One region of the Ideonella alba genome, then DNA from elsewhere that is predicted to be linked to it. Evidence: predicted binding sites of a transcription regulator. Region 1 holds the regulator's gene; each other region holds the start of a gene.
The links. Region 1 encodes sigma-54, which starts transcription at its own class of promoters, with help from an activator protein. Its sites were predicted from a motif close to TGGCANGNAANCTGCTTT; they were not measured.
Positions count from the first base shown of each region.

Region 2: a site for sigma-54 is predicted at 5,931-5,948, ahead of KAK03_RS01515 (TorF family putative porin). Genes of this name have one in related genera too.
Region 3: a site for sigma-54 is predicted at 1,652-1,669, ahead of nifN (nitrogenase iron-molybdenum cofactor biosynthesis protein NifN). Genes of this name have one in related genera too.

Region 1 covers NZ_JAGQDD010000018.1:87,702-97,044, forward strand. The annotation lists gene KAK03_RS19585 (ATP-dependent helicase) at 120-2,183, shown strand; gene KAK03_RS19590 (hypothetical protein) at 2,197-4,104, opposite strand; gene KAK03_RS19595 (DsbA family oxidoreductase) at 4,290-4,946, shown strand; gene KAK03_RS19600 (hypothetical protein) at 4,996-5,307, shown strand; gene KAK03_RS19605 (THUMP domain-containing class I SAM-dependent RNA methyltransferase) at 5,311-6,534, opposite strand; gene KAK03_RS19610 (RNA polymerase factor sigma-54) at 6,594-8,108, opposite strand; gene lptB (LPS export ABC transporter ATP-binding protein) at 8,164-8,925, opposite strand; gene lptA (lipopolysaccharide transport periplasmic protein LptA) at 8,943-9,343, opposite strand, start outside.
Region 2 covers NZ_JAGQDD010000001.1:353,037-362,379, forward strand. The annotation lists gene KAK03_RS01485 (hypothetical protein) at 1-452, opposite strand, end outside; gene KAK03_RS01490 (glycosyltransferase) at 449-1,525, opposite strand; gene KAK03_RS01495 (hypothetical protein) at 1,522-2,496, opposite strand; gene KAK03_RS01500 (hypothetical protein) at 2,493-2,801, opposite strand; gene KAK03_RS01505 (ammonium transporter) at 3,225-4,760, opposite strand; gene KAK03_RS01510 (P-II family nitrogen regulator) at 4,792-5,130, opposite strand; gene KAK03_RS01515 (TorF family putative porin) at 5,156-5,878, opposite strand; gene KAK03_RS01520 (YifB family Mg chelatase-like AAA ATPase) at 6,124-7,650, shown strand; gene KAK03_RS01525 (glycosyltransferase family protein) at 7,654-8,757, shown strand; gene KAK03_RS01530 (glycosyltransferase family 29 protein) at 8,754-9,343, shown strand, end outside.
Region 3 covers NZ_JAGQDD010000031.1:30,183-39,525, reverse strand. The annotation lists gene KAK03_RS23960 (methyl-accepting chemotaxis protein) at 1-1,430, opposite strand, end outside; gene nifN (nitrogenase iron-molybdenum cofactor biosynthesis protein NifN) at 1,706-3,106, shown strand; gene nifX (nitrogen fixation protein NifX) at 3,129-3,527, shown strand; gene KAK03_RS23945 (NifX-associated nitrogen fixation protein) at 3,535-4,020, shown strand; gene KAK03_RS23940 (CCE_0567 family metalloprotein) at 4,013-4,216, shown strand; gene fdxB (ferredoxin III, nif-specific) at 4,227-4,532, shown strand; gene KAK03_RS23930 (nitrogen fixation protein NifQ) at 4,547-4,945, shown strand; gene KAK03_RS23925 (hypothetical protein) at 5,029-5,253, opposite strand; gene KAK03_RS23920 (winged helix-turn-helix transcriptional regulator) at 5,384-5,773, opposite strand; gene KAK03_RS23915 (SDR family oxidoreductase) at 5,871-6,725, shown strand; gene KAK03_RS23910 (S41 family peptidase) at 6,753-8,216, shown strand; gene KAK03_RS23905 (hypothetical protein) at 8,278-8,490, opposite strand; gene KAK03_RS23900 (hypothetical protein) at 8,871-9,074, opposite strand; gene KAK03_RS23895 (serine hydrolase domain-containing protein) at 9,200-9,343, opposite strand, start outside.

The sequences.
Region 1 (9,343 bases):
CAGGAGACAGACGACATTCGCCGCGTCCGTGCGACAGCCCGCGCAGCATAGCCGCCCGGTTGGCGGGCGCCCGTCAGGGGCTGTGCGGGCTGTGGATGTATCCAGTATGCTGTCCACCGATGTCGGCCAGCACTCCCGCCCTGAACCCCGCCCAGCAGGCTGCCGTGGACCACGGCGACGCACCGCTGCTGGTGATCGCCGGCGCCGGCTCGGGCAAGACGATGACGCTGGCCGCGCGCCTGGCGCGGCTGGTGCAGGACGGGGCCGATCCGCAGCGCATCCTGCTGCTGAGCTTCTCGCGCCGCGCCGCGCAGGAACTGGCCCGGCGCGCCGGCCGCCTGCTGCACCAGGCGCTGGGCCTGCCGCCCACCGCGCGCGCCCCGCTGCTGCCCTGGGCCGGCACCTTCCACGGCATCGGCGCGCGGCTGCTGCGTGAGCACGCCGACGCCATCGGCCTGCCGCCGACCTTCAGCATCATCGACCGCGGTGACGCCGAGGACCTGATGGGCCAGTGCCGCCAGCAGACCGGCGTGGCCGACCACACGACCGAGCGTTTTCCGCTGAAGGGCACCTGCCTGGCGATCTACTCGCGCGCGGTGAACAGCCGCGAGCCGCTGGACGCGCTGCTGCGCGAACACTGGCCCTGGTGCGTGGCGCACGAGGCCGCGCTGCGCCGCCTGTTTGGCGCCTATGTCGCCGCCAAGCTGGACCAGCAGACGCTGGACTACGACGACCTGCTGCTGTGGTGGCTGGAGATGCTGCAGGCCAGCCCCGAGATCGCCGCCGCGCTGGAGGCGCGCTTCACGCATGTGCTGGTCGACGAGTACCAGGACACCAACCGGCTGCAGGAAGCCATCCTGCGCGCCCTCAAGCCGCAGGGCCAGGGCCTGACGGTGGTGGGCGATGACGCGCAGGCGATCTACGGCTTCCGCGCCGCCGAGGTGCGCAACATCCTGGACTTCCCCGCCCGCTTCACGCCGCCCGCGCAGGTGGTGACGCTGGCCGAGAACTACCGCAGCACCCAGCCGCTGCTGGACGCCAGCAACGCGGTGATCGCGCTCGCCCCCGAGCGTTTCGCCAAGACGCTCTTCAGCACCCGCGCCAGCAGCGAAAAGCCACTGCTGGTGGCGGTGGACGACGAAGCCGCGCAGGCCCGCTGGGTGGCCGACGAGGTGCTGCGCCTGCGCGAAGGCGGCCTGAAGCTCAAGAGCCAGGCGGTGCTGTTTCGCACCGGCAGCCACAGCGCCGCCCTCGAGCTGGAGCTGGCGCGCCGGCGCATCCCCTTCGTCAAGTTCGGCGGCCTGAAGTTTCTGGAGGCGGCCCACGTCAAGGACCTGCTGGCGCTGCTGCGCTGGATCGACAACCCGCGCAGCCGGCTGGCGGGCTTTCGGCTGCTGACGCTGCTGCCCGGCATCGGCCCGGGCCGCGCCGCGGCGCTGCTGGACGCGATGGACGCTTCACCCGAACCCTGGGCCGCCCTGGCCGCCGCGCGCGTGCCCAGCGCCGCGCGTGCCGACCTGGCCGCCTTCGCCACGCTGTGCCAGACCCTGCGCAGCGGCCAGCGCGGCTGGCCCGACGAACTGGCGCTGGCGATCGACTGGTACCTGCCGCAGCTCGAGCGCCTGCACGAGGAAGACGCCGCGGTGCGCGCGCTGGACCTGCAGCAACTGCTGCAGCTGGCCGCCGGCCACGCCAGCCGCGAGCGCTTCGTGACGGAGCTGACACTGGACCCACCCGAAGCCACCAGCGACGAAAGCGGCCCGCCGCTGAAGGACGAGGACTACCTGATCCTCTCCACGCTGCACTCGGCCAAGGGCCAGGAGTGGCAGGCGGTGTACCTGCTGAATATGGTCGACGGCTGCCTGCCGTCCGACCTGTCCACCGGCAGCGCCCAGCAGCTGGAGGAAGAGCGCCGCCTGCTCTACGTGGGCATGACCCGCGCCAAGCGCCACCTGCAGCTGATCGTGCCGCAGCGCTTCTATGTCACCCAGCAGCGGGCGATGGGCGAGCGCCACCTGTACGGCGGCCGCACGCGCTTCATCCCGGAGGCGCTGCTGCCGCTGTTCGAGGCCGATTCACCAGCGCGCCGCGCCCGTGCGGCCGAGGCAGCGGCAGAGGCCGCCAAGGGCCCGCCCACCAGGCCGCCGCTGGACCTGCGGGCGCGGCTGCGATCGGCCTGGTGAGGCCACCCCGGGGTCAGCGCCAGGCGATGTGGGTGCTCAGGGTCCCATCGGTCTGGCGGTTGATCACCAGCACCCGGTTGCCCATGGGCATCAGATACGCTGGCCCGGCGCCCAGCGACGACCAGCGGGCCAGCGTGCGCACATGCGCGGCGTCGGTCTGGCCCGCCACCAGCGGCAACTCGGCCAGCCGGTAGAAGCGGCTGTCCTGGGTGTCCCAGCTGAACAGGCGTCCGGACTGCTCAGCGCCGAGGGCCAGGGTCTGCGCGCTGGCGCCCAGGTCCACCAGGGCGCCCCGGGCTGTCCAATCCGCACCCAGCAGCGAGCTCGCACTCAGGCGGCCCGAGCCGTCGCGCGGCACGGTGAGCTGGCTGCCCAGGTCAGCCAGGCCCAGGTGATTGAACGAGGTCTGGCACAGCAGCAAGGAGGTGCTGCCCAGGGCCTGGACCTGCATACGGCCGCTGTAGGGGCCCGCGGTTCCGCAGACGCCGTTGGTGCCCGGCAGCGGACGGAGGCTGACCAGGGGCGCCAGCGTCTGATCGGTCGGCCGGGCCTGGGCCAGTTGCCAGGCGTCGCTGCTGGCCTCCACCTCGGCAAAGCTCAGCACGCCCGCCTCTGGCGCGGCGTCCAGACGCCGGGCGCGCCAGCCCAGCGGGTTGGTGCTGGTGGCCACCCGCAGCACCGGCCCCAGCGGGACCCCACGCAGATCGAACGCACGCATGAACTGGGTGTAGAGGTCTTCAAACTGACTGTTCTGACCGTCTGGGGCGATCCAGGCCAACCACAGCGTGTTGCCCACCACGGTTGCGGTGGTCAGGACCCTGTCGTAGTCCGCTTCCAGCGGACCACTGACCAGCGCCACGCTGCCGGCATCCAGCCGCGTCTGCCCGGTGGTGTCCAGCCTCAGCAGGCGGCTGCCGCGGCTGGAGGAGAGCACGGTCAGCAGGGCATCGGGCGTGGCCAGCAGCTGAACGTCGACGACGGCGTTGCCGGGCTCCAGGATGTCCTGGCTGCGGAACACCGCGGTCTTGATCACCTGTCCGCGCGCATCGAGCTGGCTGAAGGCCAGACCTTCTGACGCCCTGCGGCCCGGGATGCTGGTGGCCACCACCGCGTGGCTGTCCCAGGCTGCCGCGGCGCGGGGCTCGGGCAGGGTCTGTCCCGCCACCGGCGAGCCGCTGGCGCCAACCTGGACCTGCAGCGGCGTGTAACCCAGGCCGGTGTCGAGCGCATCCATCGTCACCAGCACCTCCTCGGCCTGGGCGCGGGGGATGGAGCCGGGCAGATCGAGCGTTCGCCGGACCAGACCCAGTCCCGGTGCGTACCACTCGGAGACCGTGGCCGAGACGACATCGCTGGTCGAGCCGTCGCTGCTGTAGCGGGCACGCAGCCGGATCTCGGTGTCCACACGCACGGCCTTGACGTCGCTGCGCTGCGGCAGATCGATCGTGTCCTCGGACTTCACCAGGGTCCAGATGGCCACATCCATCTGGTCATTCAGCTTGTCGCCATCCAGATCGGTGCCCACGTCGGTGTAGCGCTTGTCGATGGCAACATGCCGCTCGCCAAGCCGCACCGGTGAGCTCAGCAGCACCAGCTCGAAGGGGTTCTGCGGGCCGCCGTCGGTCCAGGGCATGCTGGTGTTCATCGTGACCCGGCCGTTGGCCACGACGACCGGATCGGCCGTGGCCGGCCCCTGGCCCAGGTCATTGCTGGCCTGGTCCAGCAGACGCGTGCCGCTGACGCTTTGCGTGACGGTGTTGTCGTACTCGGTGGTCGCGCCCGAGTTGATCGTGCGGCCCCGGTAGACGCTGACCGTGCCGTCGCGCAGCGGGCGCAGGACGGTGGCGTCGACATGCAGGGTCGCGCCGACCGCCGGCGCAGTGGGCAGCAGGCCACTGGTCGTGTCGCCTGGCGGCGTCACAGGATCCGAGCCACCGCCTCCACCGCCACCGCCTCCGCAGGCCACCAGGACTGCGCAGAGCACAGTCACCCCTGCCCGGCGCGCCGCGCGCCATCCTGTCCATCGCATCATGTCTCCCCCTGTTGTTTGTCAGGTCGATGTGCCGTCGATCATAAGTGAGCGCGCCATGGACCTAGACTAGGGCCATGATGCAGATCGAGTTCGTCTCCGACATCGTGTGCCCCTGGTGCGCGATCGGCCTGGCCTCGCTGGAGCAGGCGCTGGCCCAGGTAGGCCCCGAGATCGGCCCGGTATCGCTGCGCTTCCAGCCCTTCGAGCTGAACCCGCAGATGCCGCCCGAGGGCGAGGAGATCGCCGGGCACCTGTCACGCAAGTACGGCCGCAGCCGCGAGGAACTGGCCGGCGCCGCGCAGATGATCCAGCAGCGCGCCGAAGCGCTGGGCTTTCCGATGCGCACCGCCAACCGCACCCGCATCTGGAACACCTTCGACGGCCACCGCCTGCTGCACTGGGCCGGCACCGTGGGTGAGACCGAACAGAAGGCGCTGAAGCAGGCGCTGCTGCTGGCCTACCACCGCGACGGCCTGAACCCGGCCGACCCGGCGGTGCTGCGCGCCGCCGCGGCCGAGGCCGGGCTGGACGCCGCCGAGGCCGCCGCAGTGATCGACGATCCGCAGCGCTACGCCGCCGAGGTGCGCCAGGAGCAGGCGCTGTGGCAGCAGGCCGGCATCCACTCGGTGCCCGCGGTGGTGATCAACCGCCAGTACCTGGTCAGCGGCGGGCAGCCGCCCGAAGTGTTTGCGCAGGCGCTGCGGCAGGCGGCCGGGGCGGCCGCGGCCTGAAGCCGGCACAGACAGGCGGCACCTCGTGACACGATGGTTGAGCGCCGTGATGGCCTGGTCCCTGTCCGCCGCCGTGTGCGCCCAGGAACCGTCGGATCTGGCCCGTCGGGCCCTGAGCGAAGCCGTCGCAGCACGCACCGCGACCGTGGACCACATCGCCACCATTGGCGGCTACGAGTACGAGGTCTACGTCGACCGCAGCGTGGTGCCGCCGGTGGCGGTGGCCACGATCACCTCGGCGTCGATGGACCGCCTGCTGGCCACGCCGCAAAAGGGCATGGCCGAGCGCATGACGGCTCAGCACGACCGCGTCTCGCGCTATCTGGCCACACTCACGGGCAGGCCGGTGGTCAAGCGCTGAGCTTCAACCTGCCGCATCCTTGCGCATCGACCCCGCCACCAGATCAAACCGGAACATCCGGCACTCGATCGGACCGTTCCACATCGGCACGCGGCGGCTTTCCTTCAGGCGCATCAGGCTGGGGGTCTTGGCCTCGGGGGTGAGGACCCAGGCGGTCCAGCCGGTGTAGGCCTTCTTCCAGTGGGCGGCCAGGCGGGCGTAGAACTCGCCGGCGTCGGCGGCGCCTTCGAAGCGCTCGCCCATCACCTCGCCGCGCACGCCGCCGGTGCCCTGGCCGGAACCCTTGGGCGCAATACGCTCGCCATAGGGGGGGTTCATCACGATGGTGCCGGCCTCGGCGGGGGCGGGGCGCTGCAGCGCGTCGGCGGTCTTGAACTCGATGGCGTGGGCCACCCCGGCGCGCTCGGCGTTGCGGGTGGCGAAGTCGGTCATGCGAAAGCTCACGTCGCCGGCGTAGATCTTCACCGCGGGCGCGTGGACGGCGGCCTCGGCGGCGCGCTTCATCTGGCCCCAGGTGCCCAGCAGCGGCTTGAAGGGCAGCAGCTTCTCGAACGCGAAGCGGCGCTGCCCGCCGGGGGCGATGCCGCAGGCGATCTGCGCGGCCTCGATGGCGATGGTGCCGGCGCCGCAGCAGGGGTCGAGCAGCGGGCCGTCCTGTTCGCGGCCTTGCCAGCCGGCGGCGGCCAGCATGGCGGCGGCCAGCGTCTCCTTGAGCGGGGCTTCGCCCTTGGCCTCGCGCCAGCCGCGCTTGAACAGGGCTTCGCCGGACAGGTCCACGCTCAGCTGCGCATGCTCGGGGCCCAGGTGCAGCACCAGCGACAGGTCGGGGAAGCGGGTGTCGACGCTGGGGCGCTCGCCGGTGGCGTCGCGCAGCGCGTCACACACCGCGTCCTTGATCTTCAGGCCGGCGAAGTTCAGGCTGTGCAGCGGGCTGCGCCAGGCGCTGGTGTCCACGCGCAGCGTCTGCGCGGGGGTGATCCAGCGGGTCCAGTCGACCTGGCGGGCCAGGTCGTACAGATCACGCTCGTCGCGGTAGACGCCGCCGGCCACCTGCCACAGCACGCGCTGGGCCAGGCGGCTGCCCAGGTTCAGGCGCAGCGCGTCCTCAGGCGTGCCATCGACGAAGACGCCGCCGCGGCTGGCCTCCACATTCGTGCCCTCGGGCAGCAAACGCGCGCATTCATCGGCCAGCAGCGGCTCCACCCCGGCGGCGCAGGGCAGGAACATCACGCCGGGGCCGAGGGCGGCGGCCGGCGCGTCGCTGCGGGTGACGCGGCGGGGGGTGTTCACATGGCTTTGCGCAGGTTGGCCGGCGCAATCTTCAAGGCTTCACGGTACTTGGCCACGGTGCGGCGCGCCACCTGGATGCCCTGCTCTTCCAGCATGTCGGCGATCTGGCTGTCGGACAGCGGCTTCTTGATGTCCTCGGCGGCGACGAACTGCTTGATCAGCGCCCGCACCGCGGTGGAGCTGGCGTTGCCACCGGCGTCGGTGTTCAGGCTGGAGCCGAAGAAGTACTTCAGCTCGAAGGTGCCAAAGGGCGTGGCCATGTACTTGGCGGTGGTCACGCGGGAGATGGTGGATTCGTGCAGGCCCAGCTCGTCGGCGATCTCGCGCAGCACCAGCGGCTTCATCGCGATCTCGCCGTGCGTGAAGAAGGCCTTCTGGCGCTCGACGATGGCCTGGCTGACGCGCTGGATGGTGTCGAAGCGCTGCTGGATGTTGCGGATGAACCAGCGTGCTTCCTGCAGCCGCGCCGACAGGTTGCCGCCGCCGCGCTGGCCGCGGATGGCCTGGGCGTAGAGCTCGCTGACGCGCAGCTTGGGCATCACGTCGGGGTTGAGCGTGACCTTCCAGTTGCGGCCGCTCTTCACGACGATCACATCGGGCACCACGATCAGGCTCTCGGCCGGCGAGAAGGGCCGGCCGGGCTTGGGCTCGCAGGCCACGATCAGCGCCTGCGCGGCCTTGACGGTGGGCTCGTCGGCGCCGGTGGCGCTGGCCAGCTTCTTCAGGTCGCGCCGGGCGAGCAGCTCGAGGTGGCTGCGGGCGATGGCCATCGCGCAGTCGCGCGCCGGGCCCGCGGGGCGGTGGCGCAGCTGCAGGCACAGGCAGTCGCCCAGGTTGGCAGCGCCCACGCCGGCGGGCTCCATGCTCTGCAGCCAGGCCAGGCCGCAGCGCAGCTGGTCCAGCAGCTCGTCGCGGTCGTCCAGGTCACCCAGGCCCAGGCTGTCGGCCACGCGCTCGGCGATGTCCTCCAGCGTGCCATCCAGGTAGCCGTCCTCGTCGAGCGACTCGATCAGCACATGCACTGCGGCGGCGTCCTGCGGCGACAGGCGCATGCCCAGCAGCTGCTGGCGCAGGTGCTCCTGCAGCGTGGGGCCGCTGACGCTGCGCTCCTGCGGCTCGAAGTCGTCGTCGTTGCCCTGGCCGCTGCCGGTGCCGGGGGTTTCGCGGATGCCGTCGAAGTCGTCGCGCTCGGTGCCGTTTTCCCAGTCGTCGCGCTCGGTGGTGCCGAAGTCGGCGCTGTCCACCCCGGCGGACTCGTCGCCGCCTTCACCCACCGAGGCGCCGGCGCTGTCGGCCTCTTCGCGCTGGCTGGTGCTGCTGGCGCGGTCCACCGAGGTGAATTCGAAGCCGGGCCCTTCGTCCTCGGTTTCGAGGAAGGGGTTCTGGTCGAGCATCTGCTCGACCTCCTGGTGCAGCTCCAGCGTGGACAGCTGCAGCAGGCGGATCGACTGCTGCAGCTGGGGCGTCAGCGCCAGGTGCTGCGAGAGGCGGACCTGCAGGGTCGGTTTCATCGCGCTCGCCGCTCAGCCGGGATGACGGGCAGGGAATACAGCAGGGCCGTCATGGTCACATTCTGAAGTGCTCGCCAAGGTAGACCCGGCGCACGTCCGGGTTCTCGACGATGTGGGCGGGCGTGCCCTCGGCCAGCACGGTGCCGGCGCTGATGATGTAGGCGCGGTCGCAGATGCCCAGGGTCTCGCGGACGTTGTGGTCGGTGATCAGCACGCCGATGCCACGGGCCTTGAGGAACTGGATGATGCGCTGGATCTCGATCACCGCGATCGGATCGACCCCGGCGAAGGGCTCGTCCAGCAGGATGAAGCGCGGCTGCGTGGCCAGCGCGCGGGCGATCTCCACGCGGCGGCGCTCGCCGCCCGACAGCGCCGGGGCCGGCGAGTCGCGCAGGCTGGTCAGGCTCAGGTCGTTCAGCAGGCCGTCCAGGCGCGACTGGATCTCGCTGTCCGACAGCGGCTTGCCGTCGGCGCCGTACTGCAGCTCCAGCACCGCGCGGATGTTCTCGTCCACCGTCAGCTTGCGGAAGATCGAGGCCTCCTGCGGCAGGTAGGACAGGCCCATGCGCGAGCGCTGGTGGATCGGCTTGCGGTGCACCGGCTCGCCGTCGATGTGGATCTCGCCGGCATCGCAGCGCAGCAGGCCGACCACCATGTAGAAGGTGGTGGTCTTGCCGGCGCCGTTGGGGCCGAGCAGGCCGATCACCTCGCCGGCGCCCACCGACAGGTGCACGTCCTTGACCACCACCCGCGCGCCGTAGGCCTTGCGCAGGCCGGTGGCCTCCAGACGGCTGACGCTGGCAGCGGCGGCCGCCATGACCGGAGCGACCGTGGTCAACGCGGGGCCTCGGGGTTGTCGGCGCGTGGCACGAACACCAGGCGCGGGCGGCTGGACGCCGCGGTGCTGCCGGGGCTGCCGCCCTCGAAGGTGAGCGTGTCGGCCGGCTGGTCGTAGACGATCACGGCCGCGGTGGCCTCGTCGGCCGGCTGGCCGGCGCGCAGGATGCGCATGCGGGCCTCACCGACCAGGCGGATGCGGTCGGCGCCGCCGTCGTACTCGATGCGCAGCGCCTGGGCCTCGATGACCTCGTCCACCCGGTCGCGCTTCTGGCGGAAGGTGGCGGGCTGGGCGGCGCTGCCCAGCGCGGTGGCGCTGAAGCGGCCGGGCGCGTCTTCGCGCACGTCCACCTTGTCGGCCTTGATCTGCAGCGTGCCCTGGGTGATCACCACGTTAC
Region 2 (9,343 bases), on a different contig from region 1:
CGGTCGATGTGGGGCGCGTGGTGGCGCGCGAACTCCTCCAGGTCACCGCCTGAGGGCATGCGCGAGAGCAGCGTCAGGTAGGCATACACCGCCATCCGGTCGGCGTCCTTGAGCAGCAGCGGCACATGCGCGTCCAGGCGCTCCAGCGCGGGCAGCAGCAGGTCTTCACGGATCTGCGTGCGAAAGCGCTGGTCGGCCGCATCCCAGGTGGCGCGCAGCGCCGCCAGCGGCAGGTCCAGCAGCGTGAAGGCCACGAAGGCCAGCGGCATGTCCTGGCTCAGCGGCCAGCGCAGCTGGTACAGGCCACCGGCATCAGGCGCGGCCGGTCGCAGCACCTGCACCGGGTCACCGCGGAACCAGACGATGACCAGTGGGTGCAGGCCATGCGACCCCAGGCTGCCGCACTCGATGTGGCAGTGGTCAGCCTCGACACGGACCAGCAGGGAGCTCATCGCAGCAGCGCCGACTTGACGGTCTCATAGGAGCTGTCCCAGTGGCTTTCGGCGATCGCCTGGCCACGCGTGTCCGCCGCGTTGGCGGTGAAGCGGGCCGCCAGGGCCTCGAACTGGCGGCCGAAATCGCCGCGCTTGAAGGGAGAGAAGTAATGCACGTGACTGGGCGCCACCTCGGGGATGGAGCTGGATCGGGTGGTCAGCACCGGCGCGCCGCAGACGAAGGCCTCGCGCACCGGCATGCCGTAGCCCTCGAAGACCGACGGGTAGATCAGCAGGTGCGAGCGGCGGATCAGGTCGAGCTTGGCTTCTTCCGAGATGTAGCCCGGGAACTGGATCGTGCCGGCCTCGACCTGCGGCTCCAGGCCCAGGCGCTCGATCAGGCGGTGCATGGACTCGCCCCAGCCGAACTTGCCCGGCAGGATGAAGGCGAAGCGCGAGGCGAAGGTGGGGCTCTCGGCGATGTACTCCAGCACCTGGCGGATGTTCTTGCGCGGCTCCAGCGTGCCCAGCACGGTGACGATCGGCCGCTCGTCATGGAACGAGGGCATCGAGAAATCGGCCACCACCGCCCCGGGGTTGCAGATCACCCGGCGCTTCTTCATGGACTGCGGGAAGTACAGCTCCAGGTCGCGCAGCGTGGCCTGCGAGACGGCGAAGATCACGTCCGAGGTCTCGATGTCGCGCGCCACCGTCGTGCGGTGGTGGCGGATGGTTTCCTTGGAGTGGAACTGCGGCGTGGTGACCGTGCTCAGGTCGTGGACGATGAAGCCCTCGGTGCTGAAGACGCCGCGGATCGACTTGTAGTTCGGGAAGAAGCCGATGCTGCCCGGTGCCGGGGCGATCTGGCGCAGCGGCATGCGGGCCATGTCGGCCAGGCGGGCGCCGCTGGCGTCGTCGATGGCCAGGCGGACGAAGGACTGCGGGATCTCGTGCCAGTTGATGAAGAACCGGGTCTCCAGCGTGTCGGCGTCGGCCAGGAAACGGCGCGCCAGTTCCTTGGCGACGTTGGGGATGCCGCTGAAGTTTCGCTCGAAGAGCGGCGACACCTCGAAATACACGACGGGTTTCATGCGAGCAACTGGTCCAGGCGAAGGCGGCGCCACAGCGGCTGGCGATCGGGCTCGTAGGTGCCGTCGAAGTCCTGCGTGGCGACCCGCAGGCCGATCAGCTGGGACAAGGCGTTCTCGAACAGGTGGCGGCTGCGGTAGCCGGTGCTGAACAGCTCGAAGTCCAGGTCGCGCAGCGCGGCCATCAGGCCAAGCTCGATGTCGATGGTCTGCAGCAGCACCACGCCGCTGTGCCGTTGCGCCAGGCGCTCCAGCGCCTCGGCCACCGGGTCGTCGTGGCCGTCCTCGGTGCTGAAGACGATCATCAGGTTCAGCACCACGTCCAGGCGACGGGCGGCCAGGTCCAGCGCAAAACCCAGGCGGGTGATCTCGTCCAGGTCAGGCTGGACCACCAGCAGGTTGCGCGCGCGGATCTCGTCGGAGCGCTGCTGCAGCAGCCGGATGTGCAGCTTGGACATCGCCAGCTTGTGCTTGATCGGCAGCCGCACATGGCTGGGATCCAGCGGAAACACGGGCGGCGTGGGGCAATGCTGCACGAAGCGCTGCAGCAGGTCGTCGCCGGCCAGGTTGGCGGTGGGCAGGCTGGCGCCCAGCGCGTGGTCGCCCACGTAGTCGCCCTGGATGTCGACGTAGTAGCCGATATCGGCGCCCTTGAGGTAGCGGTGGTCCTCGGGGGCGCGCAGGCTGAAGAAGACGATGGGCGTGTCGTCGTCGACCTCGAACTCGGACAGCAGCTCGGCGCGGCTGGCGAAGTACTCGGGCAGCGCCAGATGCGCCGCCTTGGGCAGGCCGTGGCGCTGGGCCGTTTCCACCAGGATGCGGGCCAGCGCGAAGGACAGGTCGGCCACCTCGTCGGCGGCCGGTCGCCGGCCGTAGACGTGCGAGGTGGCGAACAGCAGCAGCGGCGGGCGACCCGACGCCAGCCGGGCTTCGGCCGCCGGAGCCGGGGTCACCTGTACTGCCGAGGGGTTCATTCGACCGACGAATCCTGCAGATCGGCGGCGCCGTCGTCGGCCTTGTCACCGGCCGGCTTGAGCTGTACGAAGACCGTGCGCATCACCGGCTTGCCGGCCGACGGGCCTTCCTTGGCGGTGACCGACTTCGAACGGAACACGCCCAGGCGGGGAATGCGGGTGTCGCCCTCGCCAGCGTCGCGGATCTCGGCAGTGATCACGCCGAAGGCGGTCTCCAGCGCCGCAGCCAGCGTGGCGTTGGGCAGCGCCCGGACGTCGGGACCGCCCTCGTCCTTGACGCGCTTCATGAAGTCAGAGAAGGTCATGTTCATGGCTCAGGCCTCCCCCAGACCGGCGGCGCGGTGGCTGGCCGCGAGGGAGGCAGCCGGGCGAGTGCCCGACCGGAAAGCGAATTGCATCTGCATGGTGGCTACCTGAAGTTTGTAAGACCTGTGAGCATGCGCGAACGGCGCCAAATCTGCCAGGGACGACTGCACGGATTGTCTTTGCTCTTTCGGTAGCCAGGCGCCGAACTATAGGCGTAGCGTTGATGTCACCCACCCCACTGATCGCGCGCTTGCGCAGCGCCGGAAATGTTGCTAGGCGCGGCTGAGCGGGCGTTTGGCCTGGGTGGCTCCTGAGGGTGAACGCAGGAAAAAAAACGGGGCCACGTCACCGTGGCCCCGAACTCGCTCCGAACTTTTAGGGGGGTGGGGCGCACCCGCAGGTGCCGCCCCGACCCGCTCAACTCACTTGTTGTAGGCGGTTTCGCCGTGGGTCGTGATGTCCAGACCCTCGCGTTCCTCTTCCTCGGTCACGCGCAGGCCGATCACCATGTCGACCACCTTGTAGGCGATCAGCGACACCACGCCCGACCAGACCACCGTGATCGCCACGGCCTTGGCCTGCACCCAGACCTGGCTGGCGATGCTGTAGGCGTCCGGGGCGATCATGCCCGCGGTGACCCAGTCGCCGACGGCGCTCGGGCCGCCCAGGTTGGGCGAGTTGAACACGCCGGTCAGCAGCGCACCCAGGATGCCGCAGACACCGTGCACGCCGAACACGTCCAGCGAGTCGTCGGCGCCCAGCATCTTCTTCAGGCCCGACACGCCCCACAGGCCGGCGAAGCCCGAGACCGCACCGATCACCAGCGCACCGCCGATGCCGACGTTGCCGGCGGCCGGGGTGATGGCCACCAGGCCAGCCACCGCACCGGAGGCGGCACCCAGCATCGAGGCCTTGCCCTTGTGCAGCGCTTCACCCACGCTCCAGCCCAGCACCGCAGCCGCCGTGGCGACGAAGGTGTTGATGAAGGCCAGGGCGGCGAAACCGTTGGCTTCCAGGGCGGAGCCGGCGTTGAAGCCGAACCAGCCCACCCACAGCAGCGAGGCACCGACCATGGTCAGCGTCAGGCTGTGAGGCGCCATCGATTCCTTGCCGTAGCCCACGCGCTTGCCGATCATGTAGGCGCCCACCAGGCCTGCCACGGCGGCGTTGATGTGCACCACGGTGCCGCCGGCGAAGTCCAGCGCGCCCATCTGCCACACGAAGCCCGCCTTGGCGTTCATCGCGTCGACCACTTCAGCGCCGGTGTAGGCGTCCGGGCCCATCCAGTACCAGACCATGTGGGCGATCGGGGCGTAGCTGAAGGTGAACCAGATCACCATGAACAGCAGCACGGCCGAGAACTTGGCGCGTTCGGCGAAGGCACCGACGATCAGCGCGCAGGTGATGCCCGCGAAGGTGGCCTGGAAGGCGGCAAAGACGATCTCGGGGATGTAGACGCCCTTGCTGAACGTGGCCGCCGGCGCGAAGGTGCCGCCCACGTTGTCCCAGATGCCCTTCATGAACAGCCGGTCGAAGCCGCCGAAGAAGGCGTTGCCCTCGGTGAAGGCCAGGCTGTAGCCGTAGATGGCCCACAGCACGACGATCAGCGAGAAGGTCACCAGCACCTGCATCAGCACCGACAGCATGTTCTTGCTGCGCACCAGGCCGCCGTAGAACAGCGCCAGGCCGGGCACGGTCATCAGGATGACCAGCAGGGTGGAGACCATCATCCAGGCGGTGTCGCCCTTGTTGATGACGGGGGCCGCGGCGGCCGAGGCGGCTTCCGCAGGGGCCGAGGCGGCGTCAGCGGCCGGAGCCGCCGCGGAAGCGGCGTCGGCCACCGCCGCTGCCACGGAGGCGGCGGCGGCGGGCGCGGAGGCAGCGTCCTGGGCCAGGACGGCGCCCGCGAAGCCCCAGGCCGCGAGGCCCAGGGCGAGGGAGGCAATCAACTTCTTCATGATGTGCGTGTCTCTGGTGGGTCTTGCGGTGTCAGAGCGCGTCCTTGCCGGTCTCGCCGGTGCGGATGCGAACGACCTGTTCCAGCGGCGAAACGAAGATCTTGCCGTCGCCGATCTTGCCGGTGCGGGCGGAGCCTTCGATCGCTTCGATGACGCGGTCGACCAGGGCGTCGTCGATGGCCGCCTCGATCTTGACCTTGGGCAGGAAGTCGACGACGTACTCGGCGCCGCGGTAGAGCTCGGTGTGGCCCTTCTGGCGGCCGAAGCCCTTGACTTCAGTGACGGTGATGCCTTGCACGCCGATGGCGCTCAGGGCTTCGCGGACTTCGTCGAGCTTGAAGGGCTTGACAATCGCGGTGACCATCTTCATGGCGGGGTCCTTTCAGACTGCGGGATCAGAAGGCGGCCTTGATGGCCAGGACCAGACCAGCCTTGCCCAGGTCCTTGTTGTTGACCGGCGAGACGTAGACGTCGGTGTCGGTGCCCACCACGGCGATCGACGGCGTCCAGATGCCGAAGGTCTTGCTCAGGGTCAGCGAGTAGTCGGTGTAGCTGGCGGCGCTCAGGTGCGAGACCTTCTGGTAGCCCACGTGCGGGGCCAGCATCAGGCCGTCGCCCAGGTCGAACGAGGCGCTCAGGTCCAGGTAGCCGCTGTTCTTGCTGTCGGGGAAGCCGAACAGGTTGGTCACGCTGTGCGAGTACTTCAGCGTGGCCGGGCCGTAGCTCAGCGCGCCGTAGATTTCAGTGGTGTTGGCGCTGGGGCTGAGCTTGTTGCTCGGGTAGACATAGGTCAGCACGCCGACATCCAGGGTCAGGTCCTTGGAGACCTCGCCCTTCCAGCCGCCGTAGACGTCGATCTCGACGTTGGCGTCGCCACCACCGTCCTTGACCCACTTGATGGTCGAGGCCCAGGTGCCCAGGTACAGGCCGTTGGGGCCGGCGAAGTCCATGCCGCCTTGCAGCGCGGGCTTCACGCGGGTCTGCGAGATGCCGCGGTAGCGGTAATCGCTGGTCAGGCTGACGTTGAACGACAGCGGGCTGGCTTCCTCGGCCTGGCTGACGGTGGGCAGGGCGGTCAGCAGCAGGCTGGCGGCGAGGGCGATGAGCGACTTGTTCATGTGGGAGTGACTCCAGGTGTGGGATGGAAAGATCCGTGCGATCGGCGGTCTTTCTGCAGCTTCCGTGCCATGAGCCTCCCAGGGGTGTGGCGCGGTCATGCCCTGGATTGGTGCACCGTCTTGGTGCGCGGGGCTTCAGTCCAGCGCGGCGACGCGGCACAATGGGGCGCATCCGCCGGCGATGTACCGGCTTTGCCCATCGATGGGGCGCACGGGGCCGTCAGGTCCCCAGGGGAGGTCCTGGAATGTCATTGGCAGTGGTGGTCAGCCGCGCGCTGGACGGCTTGCGCGCGCCCGAAGTGCGGGTCGAGGTGCACCTGGCCAACGGCCTGCCCAGCTTCACGCTGGTCGGCCTGGCCGATACCGAGGTCAAAGAGGCGCGCGAGCGCGTGCGCGCCGCGCTGCAGCAGTGCGGCTATGACTTCCCGCACAACCGCCGCGTCACCGTCAACCTGGCGCCAGCCGACCTGCCCAAGGAGTCGGGCCGCTTCGACCTGCCGATCGCCATCGGCCTGCTGGCCGCCCAGGGGCTGCTGGACGAGGCCCGGCTGGCGCGGCTGGAGCTGGCGGGTGAGCTGTCGCTGGCGGGCGAGCTGCGCCCGGTGCGCGGCGCACTGGCGCTGGCCCTGGCGGCGCAGCGCGACGGCGAGGGCCGCACCCTGGTGCTGCCGGCCGACAGCGCGGCCGAGGCGGCGCTGGTCGACGGCCTGGACGTGCGCGCCGCGCGCCACCTGTCGGAAGTGGTGGCGGCGCTGCTGCCCCAGGCGGCCGAGGCCTTGCCGGCGGCCCAGCCGCGCGCGCCCGCGCCGCCGGCCGCCGCCCCCGACCTGGCCGAGGTGCGCGGCCAGGCGGCGGCACGGCGGGCGCTGGAGATCGCGGCCGCTGGCGGCCACAGCCTGCTGCTGGTGGGGCCGCCCGGCACCGGCAAGTCGATGCTCGCGCAGCGCCTGCCCGGGCTGCTGCCGCCGATGACCCGCGCCGAGGCGCTGGACAGCGCCGCGCTGCAAGGCCTGGCGGCCAGTGGCTTCGACGCCGCCGGCTGGCGCCAGCGGCCCTGGCGCGCGCCGCACCACTCGGCCAGCGCGGTGGCGCTGGTGGGCGGCGGCAGCCCGCCGCGGCCGGGTGAGATCTCGCTGGCCCATGGCGGCGTGCTGTTCCTGGACGAGCTGCCTGAATTCCCGCGCAGCGCGCTCGAAGCGCTGCGCGAGCCGCTGGAGAACGGCCACATCACCATCTCGCGGGCGGCGCGCCAGGCGCGCTTTCCGGCGCGCTTCCAGCTGGTCGCGGCGATGAACCCCTGCCCCTGCGGCTGGCTGGGCACGCCCGATGGCGGCCCGATGGCCTGCCGCTGCACGCCCGAGGCCGTGGCGCGCTACCAGCGCCGGCTGTCGGGCCCGCTGCTGGACCGCATCGACATGCAGGTCGAGGTGCCCGCACTGACCCCGGCCGAGCTGCTGGCCGCCACGCCTGGCGAGCCCAGCGCCACCGTGGCCCAGCGCGTGGCCGCCGCCGCGGCCCGCGCCCAGGCGCGCCAGGGCGAGCTGCCCAACGCCTGGCTGGCCGGTCCGCGCCTGCAGGCCCACGCGCCGCTGGTGCCGGCGGCGCGCACGCTGCTGGAATCGGCCGCCAGCCGCCTGGGCTGGTCGGGCCGCGGCCTGCACCGGGTGCTGCGCGTGGCGCGCACCATCGCCGACCTGGCCGACCAGGCCCAGATCGACGTGCCCGCGGTGGCCGAGGCCATCCAGTACCGCCGGGCCCTGCCCGATACTTGAGGGGTGACGCCTACCCCCGCCGCCCGCCCTGCGCCTGCCCGACCCTGGTCGCTGGCCTTCCTGGCGGTGGGGGGCGAGCGCGCCCGCACCGTGGACGACGGCTCCTGGCGCTACCGCATGGCCCACCTGGCGCAGGCGCTGCAGGCGCGCGGCCACCGGGTGCACCTGGGACACGGCCTGGCGCCGCTGCCCTGGCGACCCGACCTGGTGCTGCTGCACCGCCCGGCCGACGGCTTCTGGCTGCGTCGGCGCCTGGCCGCGTGGCGCCGCGCCGGCGTGCCGGTGCTGGCCGACTTTGACGACCTGGTGTTCGAGCCCGCGCTGGCACCCGAGAGCCCCGCGGTGCTCAACCGCCGCCTGCCCGAGGCCGAGATGGCGCGCCGCTACCAGGCCCACCGCGCGGTGCTGGCCCAGGTGGACGGTTTCACCGTGGCCACCCAGGCGCTGGCCGAGGAGCTGCACACCGTGCTCGCCCGCGACGGCCTGGCGCGCCCGGTGGCCTGCGTCCCCAACGCCGTGCCGCCGGCCTGGCGCGGCCTGCCGGCCACGCCCTGGCCGGCCGACCCGGCGGGGCCGGCGATCGGCTACTTCAGCGGTACCCACAGCCACGACCGCGACCTGGCTGAAGCCGCCCCCGGCCTGGCCCAGGCGCTGCGCGGCCAGCCCGGCTGGCGGCTGCAACTGGTGGGCCGCGGCGACTTCGCGGTGGACGTGGACCCCGCGCGCCTGCGCCGACTGCCGCGCCTGCCCTTCGACAACGGCTACACCGACGCGCTGCGCCAGGTGGCGCTGGCCCTGCTGCCGCTGCAGCCCACGCGCTTCAACCGCTGCAAGTCGGCGCTCAAGCTGATCGAGGCAGGCTGGTGGAACGTGCCGGTGCTGGCCTCGCCGCTGCCCGATGCACGGCGCTTTGCCGGTCCCGGCCTGGTCACGGTCGAGCGGCCGCAGGACTGGGCCGACGCGCTGCAGGCGCTGATGGCCGATCCCGCGCGCCTGGCCGCCGCGTCGAGCGGCCTGCGCGAGCGTGTACTGGCGCAGGCCGACGGCCAGCGCATCGCCGCCGACTGGCGCCGCTTCGTGGTCAGCGCGCTGGGGGTGGGGCGGTGACGGCCTGGCTGCAACGCTGGCTGGCCGCCTGGCGCCGGCGCCAGGGCCATTACGACCGGCGCCTGCTGGCTGCTGCCCACGCCCAGCCGCTGGGCTCGGCCGCCGGGCTGTTGGTGGCGGCCCAGTGGCGGCGCGACCTGGGCCGTCCGTTGCCCCGCCGCTGGGTGGTGCCGCTGCGCCAGGGCCTGGCGCAGCTGTCCGCCGCGCAGCGCAGCCGGGCGCTGGGCCTGCTGGCCGAGGTGGCGCCCCGCTCGCTCGATGGCTTGCCCGAAGACTGGCTTGTGCAAGCTGCGCAGCTGCCCGGCGTGGCCGAATGGCTGGGCCGGCCGTCCGCGCTGGCCAGCCTGGCGCAACGGGCCCAATTCGAACAGTGGGTGCTGGCTCACTGCGCCCAGGGCCACTGTCTGGTGGGCAACGCCGCGGCGCTGGCCGGGTGCGGCCTGGGCGTGCAGATCGACCGTGCCGGCGCCGTCTGGCGCTTCAACCAGTGGCAGGGCGGCCAGGCCGCGCCGGCCGATGTCGGCACGCGCTGCGATGTCTGGGTGTTGTCACCGGCGCTGCAGGACGCGCCGCTGCCGCCGGGCCT
Region 3 (9,343 bases), on a different contig from region 1:
ACCTGGCTGATGCCGCGGAACTGTTCGTCGTTGGACTGGCCCATCTGCTGGATCAGCGTGGCCATCTCGCGCACCTGGCCGACGATGTCGCCCATCGCGCCACCGGCCTCGCCCACCAGGGCAGAGCCGGCCTCGACCCGCTCGACACTGGTCAGGATCAGGCCCTTGATCTCGCGTGCGGCGTCAGCGCTGCGCTGCGCCAGCGTGCGCACCTCGGACGCCACCACCGCAAAGCCGCGGCCCTGCTCGCCCGCACGGGCGGCTTCGACCGCCGCATTGAGCGCCAGGATGTTGGTCTGGAAGGCGATGCCGTCGATCACGCCGATGATGTCGTGGATGCGGCGCGAACTGGCGGTGATCTCGCCCATGGTCTGCACCACGCGGGCGACCACCTCGCCGCCGCGCTCGGCCGAGTCGCTGGCGGTGCGTGCCAGGGACGAGGCCTGCTGGGCGGTGGCGTTCGTGCCCTGCAGCGCGTGGGTGATCTGCTCCATCGCGGCAGCGGTCTGCTGCAGGTTCGAGGCCTGTTCCTCGGTGCGCTGCGACAGCTCCACACTGCCCACGGCCACCTGCGACGAGCCGGTGGCGATGGCCTCCGAGGCCTGCCGCACCTGGCCGACGATGCCCGCCAGGCTGCCCTGCATCGTCACCAGCGAACCCAGCACGCTGCCCTCCCTGGCGGCCGCGGCGCCCTGGACCGAACCCAGGTCGCCCTCGGCCACGCGCCGTGCGGCGCCGCTCAGCGCCTGGGGCTCGGCGCCCAGCATGCCCAGCAGCCAGCGGGTCAGCGACCAGCCGGCGAACAGCGCGATGGCCACGGCCACCAGGCCGGTGGTCACCAGGATGTTGCGGTTGAGGTGGAAGTCCGCCTCGGCCACGTCGACCTGCTGGCGCGAGCGGTCGTCCAGGTACTGCAGGTAGGCGTCGCCTTCGCGTTGCATGGCCGCCAGCAGCGGGCGGCAGTCGGCATTCATGCGCTGGATCGCGGCCGCGCGGTCGCCGGCCATGGCCTTGGCCACGATGTCCTGGGCCACCGGACCGTACTGGGCCTCACGCGCTTCCAGCGCCTTGAACAGTGCACGCTCGCGGTCCGCCACATCGGCGTGCTCGGCCAGTTGGGTGCGCAGGGACTGCAGCGCGTGCTTCAGCTTCTCGCTGGCGGCCTGCACCGCGCGCAGTTCCTGGGCGCGATCCTCGGCCGACTCGACCAGCACCAGGTTGCGGGCGGCGATCGCCCGCGCGCCGGTGGCGTCCACCACGTCGGCGGCGTTCTGCACACGGGCGCCGGACTGCTCGACGTGCACCGCCAACTGGTCGTGGCTGTCGGCCAGCTCGTAGATGGCCAGGAAGGCGACCGCGGCCACCAGGGCGGCCAGGGTGCCAAAGGCCAGGGTCAGGCGAGCCTTCAGGGACAGGGATTCGATCGGCATCGTGGGTCTCTCAACGTGTTGTCCGGGCCATGCTGTGTGGTGTGCGCACCCGTCCCCACCGGCCCGTGGGGGACTGGCGGGATGTTCGACCCGCTGCGCGTGGACCTAAGGGGAGAAAAGGCCTGCTTTCAGCAGGGTTGATTTGTCGCAAACCTGCCATTCCCGGCCGACGGTGCCGGGGCCGCTGGGCTAAGTCCTTGATTCTTTAGGCTCCTCCGGCTTGGCACCGATCCTGCGAAGGCCCTGTCGAATCCCCCGTCCAGGAGCCTGCGGCCATGGCCCATGTCAGCGACAGCAAGAAGGCGTGTGCGGTCAATCCGCTCAAGATGAGCGCGCCGCTGGGCGCCAGCTACGCCTTCCTGGGTCTGCAGTCATGCATGCCGGTGATGCATGGCTCACAGGGCTGTACCTCGTTCGGCCTGGTGCTGCTGGTGCGCCACTTCAAGGAGGCGATCCCGCTGCAGACCACGGCGATGAACGAGGTCACCACCATCATGGGCGGCTACGAGAACATCGAGAAGGCGCTGCTCAACATCCGCAGCCGGGCGAAGCCGGCGCTGATCGCGATCTGCTCCACCGGCCTGACCGAGACCAAGGGCGACGATGTGCCGGCCTTCATCACGCTCGCCCGTCAGAAACACCCGGAGCTGGCCGACACGGCGATCGTCTATGTCAGCACGCCCGATTACGTGGGTGCCTTCCAGGATGGCTGGGCGATCGCCGTCAAGGGCCTGGTCGAGCAACTGGCCGAGCCGGTGGCCACGAAGGTGGCACAGCGCGTGGCCCTGCTGCCCGGCTGCCACCTGACGCCCGCTGACCTGGAGGAGCTGCGCGAGATCGTCGAGAGCTTCGGCCTGGAGGTGTTGATCGCGCCGGATGTCTCGGGCTCGCTCGATGGCCACATCCCTGAGGACTGGCTGGGCACCACGCTGGGCGGCACGCCGCTGGATGAACTGCGTGCGCTGGGCAGCGCCAGCGCCTGCATCGCCGTGGGCGAGCAGATGCGCCCGGCGGCCGAGGCGCTGCAGCAGCGCTGCGGCGTGCCCTACCGGCTGTTCAACCGGCTGACCGGGCTGGCGGCCTGCGACGAGTTGCTGATGCACCTGTCGGCCCTCAGCGGCCAGCCGGTGCCGGCCAGGTGGCGGCGCCAGCGCAGCCAGCTGGTCGATGCGATGCTGGACGGCCACTTCCATTTCGGCCACCAGCGCGTGGCCATCGCCGCCGAGCCCGACCTGCTGTGGGCGCTGGGGCACTTCATCACCGAGATGGGGGCCGAGCTGTCGGTGGCCGTCACCACCACCCAGAGCCCGCTGCTGGCCCAACTGCCCTGCAACGAGGTGGTGATCGGCGACCTGGAAGACTTCGAGCTGGCCGCCAAGGTCGCCGACGCCGACCTGCTGATCAGCCACTCGCACGGTCGCCAGGCCGCCGAGCGCCTGGGCAAGCCGCTGTACCGCGCCGGTCTGCCGCTGTTCGACCGCATCGGCAACGCGCATGTGCTGAGCGTGGGCTACCGCGGCACGCGCAACCTGGTCTATGCGCTGGGCAACCAGTTCATCGACCAGATCCCGCACCACGGCCCCAACGACTGGCCGCTGGGCCCGGCCGCCCGCGCGGCCGCCCGGGGTGACGCCAGCCCCGCCACCGCGCCGGCCATCGCGGCCGCCAGTTTCTGAACCGCCACCCAAGGAGCCCGCCATGAAGGTTGCCTTCGCCACCCAGGACCAGCAGCGTGTCGACGCCCATTTCGGCTGGGCCAAGCACATCGCCATCTACGACGTGCAGCCCGAGGGCTTCAGCTTCGTCCAGGACGTCCATTTCGGCGAGGACCTGGCCGAGGATGGCAACGAGGACAAGCTCGCGCCCAAGCTCGAGGCCATCCACGACTGCGCCATCCTCTACGTGGCGGCGATTGGCGGCAGTGGCGCGGCGCGCGTGGTGGCGCTGAAGATCCACCCGATCAAGGTGCCGCAGCCCGAGCCCATCCTGGACATCCTGGAGAAGCTGCAGGAGGTGCTCAAGGGCACCCCGCCGCCCTGGCTGCGCAAGGCCCTGGCCAAGGGCCAGCCGGTCACCCACGACTTCGACGACGAGTGAACACCCCATGAGCGACACCCCCACCGCCGACGCCCCGGTCCTCTCCGACGAGGACTGGCTGCAGGACGGCTTCATCCGCGAGCTGATCAAGCAGCTGCGCGCCCAGGACACCCACGGCACCTGGGAGGGCAAGAGCGACCTGCAGCTGCTCGAGCCCTACATCCTGAGTGCCGAGCAGCGCCGCGCGCTGCCGATGATGGGCGACCCCGACCCGGAAACGCTGTGGCGGCTGGACCTGTTCCACAACGCCATCGGCCTGTCGATCGAGAAGGCCACCGGCTGCATGGTCAGCCCGATGATGAAGATGAGCCACGAAGGCTTCGGCCGCGCCATCCTCACCACCGGCCGGCTGATCGTCGTCAACCGCTACCTGCGCGACGTGCACCGCTTCGGCTACCCCAGCCTGGCCAAGCTGGCCGAGGCCGGCAACAAGCTGGTCAGCGAGGGTGTCGGCATGGTCGAAAAGTACCGCGAGGTGGCCACCTATGGCTGATCTGGACCAACTCAAGGCCGACGTCAAGAAGGCCAACGCCAAGGCCACGCAGGCCAAGATGGACCTGCATGACCTGTCGGAGGAGCTGCCCACCAACTGGCAGTCGATCATGAACGTGGCCCAGGTGGCCTTTGATGCGCACGCCGCGCTGGTGCGGGCCCGCGAGGCCCTGGCCCAGGCGCAGGCGGCGGCGTGAGGAGCATGGCATGAGCACATTCAGCGTCACGCTGCCCAGTGGCGCCGCCTGGACGCCCACCTTCGTGCAGTCGATCAACGAGGACAAGTGCATCGGCTGCGGCCGCTGCTTCCGCGTGTGTCCGCGCGGCGTGCTGGAGCTGGTCGGCCTGGACGAGGACGGCGAGCGCGTGCACGTGGACCTCGACGGCGACGACGACGAGGAGTACGAGAAGAAGGTCATGACCATCGCCCATGGCGAGCAGTGCATCGGCTGCACCGCCTGCGCGAAGATCTGCCCGAAGAAGTGCTACACCCACGCCGCGGCGCAGGTCTGAGCATGGGCCGCGTCATGCCCCCCTGGCCAGTGCTGCGCGAGGACTTTGCCGCCCGCCGGGCGCGGCGCGAGGACGAGGTGCAGGACGTGCGCGCGCTGCTGCTGGAGCATGCCGACCCCGCGGCCGGCCCACCCGAGTGGGTCGAGGCGGCTGCCACCGCGGTGGCCGTGGCCTGCCTGGGTGACAACCACCTGTGGCAGGACCTGCTGCTCGACGACCGGCAGCAGCTCAATGCCCTGCTGCGCCATTGGTTCCCGTCGCTGGTGGCTGCCAATGCGGGCGACATGAAGTGGAAGAAGTTCCTCTACCGCGCGCTGTGCGAGCGCGCCGAGGTCCTGATCTGCAAGTCGCCCAGCTGCGACATCTGCAGCGACCGGCCGCTGTGCTTCGAGGCGCCCGACACCACGCACTGAGTGCCGACGAAAAAACGCCCCGTCCAGCGGGGCGAAGCATGGACCCGGGAAGGGTCTGCGGAGTGGAGAGGGACCCGGCGGAATCAGCCGCGCGGCGCGTCGGTGCTGACGGCGGCCATCGGCACCGCGGCCAGCTGGGCCAGCACCGCGTCATCGTACTGACGGTCGGCGACCTGGCCGATGCCGGCCAGCAGCGTGAAGGTGATCGCGGCCGACAGGGCCAGGAAGCCCGCGCGTGCCGAGGTGCTGCTGGCCTGGAACTCGGTGGTCGGGGCGGTCATCACGGCGGTGGTGCGGGTGGCTTGCATGGCGTTCTCCTGGGGGGTGGCGGGTGTCGATGGGATGGACTGTAGGCACCGCGCCCACCCGCCGCCAGCGGCAGGCGACGGACCGCCAGAACGCGCGACGAAGCGCGGCCCGCGTGGATGAACGGCAGGCTCAGCCCGCGGCGGCGGCCGCGTCGCGCTGGGCGCGGGCGCGTTCGATGGCCGGCATCGAGGCCTCGATCCAGTCGGCCAGCTCATGCACATGGCCGGCCACCTGCATCCCCAGCCGGGTCAGCCGGTAGTCCACGTGCGGCGGCACCACCGGGTGGGCGGTGCGCTCGACGAAGCCGTCGCCTTCCAGGCCCTGCAGGGTCTGGGCCAGCATCTTCTCGCTGACGCCGCCGATCTCGCGACGCAGCTCGCTGAAGCGGCGCCGCTCGCCCGAGCGCAGCGCCACCAGCACCAGCACGCCCCAGCGACTGGTGACGTGCTGCAGCACCTGACGCGACGGGCACTCGGCGGCGAACAGGTCGCCGCGACGGGCAGCAGGGATGCGGGCCATGGGTACTTACCTTTTTGTATGTACTTACGATTAGTGAGTGTAAACGGCATGATCCATCCCGTCATCCCTTCACTGTTCCCGCTTCAAGGAGATTTCCATGTACGCCGTCACCGGTGCCAATGGCCAGCTCGGCCGCCTCGTCATCCGTCAACTGATCGCCCGCGGCGTGCCGCCCGCGCAGATCGCCGCGCTGGTGCGCCGACCGGCCCAGGCCGCCGACCTGGCCGCGCTGGGCGTGGCGCTGCGCGAGGCCGATTACGACCGCCCCGATACGCTGGCTGCCGCACTGGCCGGTGTCGATCGCCTGCTGCTGATCTCCTCCAGCGAGGTGGGCCGCCGCGCACCGCAGCACCAGGCGGTGATCGACGCCGCGCGGGCTGCCGGCGTGGGCTTCCTGGCCTACACCAGCCTGCTGCATGCCGACCGCTCGCCGCTGGGTCTGGCCGCCGAGCATGTGACCACCGAGGCAGCGCTGCGCGCCAGCGGCCTGCCGCACGCCCTCCTGCGCCACGGCTGGTACACCGAGAACTACCTGGCCAGCCTGCCGCCCGCGCTGCAGCACGGCGCCTTCATCGGCGCGGCGGGCGAGGGCCGCATCTCGTCGGCCACGCGTCAGGACTACGCCGAGGCCGACGCGGCGGTGCTGCTGGCGCCGCCCGCCAGCGGTACGGTGCTGGAGCTGGCCGGCGACGAGGCCTACACGCTGGCGGAGTTCGCCGCCGAACTGGGCCGGCAGAGCGGCCGCAGCCTGCCCTACGTGAACCTGCCGCAGGCCGAGTTCGAGGCCGCGCTGGCTGGCGCCGGCCTGCCGGCACCGCTGGCCGCGCTGCTGGCCGACTCCGATGCCGGTGCGGCGCAGGGCGCGCTGTTCGACGGCGGCCGGGCGCTGAGCGCGCTGATCCAGCGGCCAACCACGCCGCTGGCCCAGGCGATGGCCGCTGCCTTGCGCTGAACGACGCACGGCCCGCATACTGGGCCGATGCGCCGCCGTACTCTGCTCAGTGCCCTCGCCTGCACCACCACCGCCACCGCCGGCTGGGCGGCGGACCCGCCGTCGGCCGATCTGGCCGGCGACGTGGACATCGTCGCCGAGGTGCTGACCACGCTGCACCCGGGCGCGCTGCGCTACCACGATGCGGGCAGCCTGGCGGCGGTGCTGCAGCAACTGCGCCGCGCCTTCACCGCGCCCGAGGCCGATGACGGGGCCCGCTACCTGGCGCTGGCCGGGGCGCTGGCCACGCTGCGCTGCGGCCACAGTTTCGCCAACCCGGCCAACCAGTCCCGGCGGGTGGCCCAGGCGCTGTTCGATCGGCCCACGCGGCTGCCGCTGCGTTTTCGCTGGCTGGACGGCCAGATGGTGGTGCTGCCCTCACCGCTGCAGCCGGACGTCGCGCCGGGCAGCGTGATCGAGGCGATTGACGGCCTCGCGCCCGACGACTGGTGGCGCCGCCTGGCCCCGCTGGCGCGGGTCGACGGCCACAACCTGGGCAAGGCGCGGCGTCAGCTCTCGCTGGAAGAGGTGGATGGCCAGTGGCCGCTGTTCGACGTGCTGCAGGGCCTGCTGATCGGCGGCCCCGCCAGCGGCGCCTGGCGGCTGCAACTGCGCACGCCGCAAGGGCGGCAGACGACCGTGGAGCTGCCGGCCTGGTCCGGTGAGCAGCGCCGCGCCCAGGCCCGCGCGCTGGCGCCCGCACAGGGCGCCACGCCCTGGTCCTGGACCGTGCGGCCCGATGGCGTGGTGCTGCTGCGCATGCCCACCTGGGCGGTCTACAACAGCCGCTGGGACTGGCAGGGCTGGCTCAATGAGCGGCTTGACGAGCTGGCCGCCGACCGCGCCGTGCGCGGCCTGGTGATCGACCTGCGCGGCAACGAAGGCGGCCTGGACTGCGGCCACCCGGTGATCGAGCGCCTGGCGCGCGCACCCAGCCTGCTGCCGCAGCGCCGTTTGGTGCGCTACCGCCGCACACCGGCCCACCTGAACCCGGTGCTCGACACCTGGGACGACAGCTTCCGTGACTGGGGCGAGGCGGCCCGGCCGGTGGATGAGCGCTTTCTGGCGCTGCCGCCGGGCCCGACCACGGTGCAGCCCCGCGGCGCGCGCCTCACGCAGCCGCTGGCGGTGCTGGTGGACGCCTCCAACAGCTCGGCCACCTTCGGCTTCGCGCAGCGGGTGCGCCAGGACCGCTTGGGCCTGCTGGTGGGCGAGCCCACCGGGGGCAACCTGCGCGGCATCAACGGCGGGGCCTTCTTCTTCGTGCGGCTGCCCGCCTCGGGCCTGAGCTTCGACCTGCCGCTGATCGGCTACTACCCGCCCGAGGGCGCGCCGCTGCCCGAGGACGCCGGTCTGCAGCCCGACCACCGGGTGACCCCCTCGCTCGCCGACATCGCCGCCGGTCGCGACGTGGTGCTGGAGCGCGCGCTGGCGCTGCTGAAGCAGGCGTGAAAAAGCCCCGACCAGCGGGGCGAAGGGGTGGGCCGGCGAGGCCCTGCCAGCGAGGAACGTGTCAGCTGCGGACCGCGGTGCTCGCGTGGGCAGCCTGGGCGGTCAGCTGGGTGCCGCCGGCCTGGGCCAGCAGGGCCTGGTCGAACTGGCGGTCGGCGACCTGGCCGACGCTGTAGAGCAGCGTGAAGGTGATGGCCATCGCCAGGGCCGCGAAGCCGGCGCGGGCCGGGGCGGTGGTGGCGCGGAATTCGGTGGTCTGGGCGGTGGTGGTCATGGCGGGCTCCGTGGTCAGTGCGTTGTCGATGGGATGCACTGTAGGCAGCCGCCCCGCGCACCGCCATCGTCTGGCGACGGATTGCCTGGGCGGGCGGACAGTCGGCATCCAGCGCCGATGAAGGGTGGGCGCTGCGGTCGCCGCGTCTTCCTCCCGGGTCGCTGCAGTGGCGCCGCGGGCCGGACTGAGTCGGGGCTCGCCGCCCAGCGGCGCACGGGTGTGGCCGGCACACGCCGTGTGCCCTGCAGCGGCCCTGGTGGCGGCGCGCCCACGGCGCGGAGGTGCCGCAGCGCCAGCGTTCTCGGCGGCCCAGACGCAAAAAAGCCCCGACGAGCGGGGCGAAGGAGTGGGCCGGTGAAGCCCCCCGAGTGATGATCGTCTCAGCCGCGCACAGCGCCGTCGGCCTGGGCCGCCAGCTGGGTGCTGCCGGCCTGGGCCAGCAGGGCCTGGTCGAACTGGCGGTCGGCGACCTGGCCAACGCTGTAGAGCAGCGTGAAGGTGATGGCCATCGCCAGGGCCGCGAAACCGGCGCGGGCCGGGGCGGTGGTGGCGCGGAATTCAGTGGTCTGGGCGGTTGTGGTCATGGCGGGCTCCGGGGTCAGTGCGTTGTCGATGGAGTGCACTGTAGGGAGCCGCCCCGCCCGCCGCCATCGGCGGGCGACGAACTGCAGGAATCGGGCGACGAACCGACACCCGCCCGGATGCGCGGTCAGCGCCGCGGCGTCAACCGGTACTCGTGCTGGGCGTCGCGCAGCACCAGCGCGGCCGGGCGCGTGCTGTCGTCGCGCACGAACTCGATGCCACCCAGGCCGGGGTCGATGGTGTTGTAGCTCTCGCTGCCATCGGCGTTGCG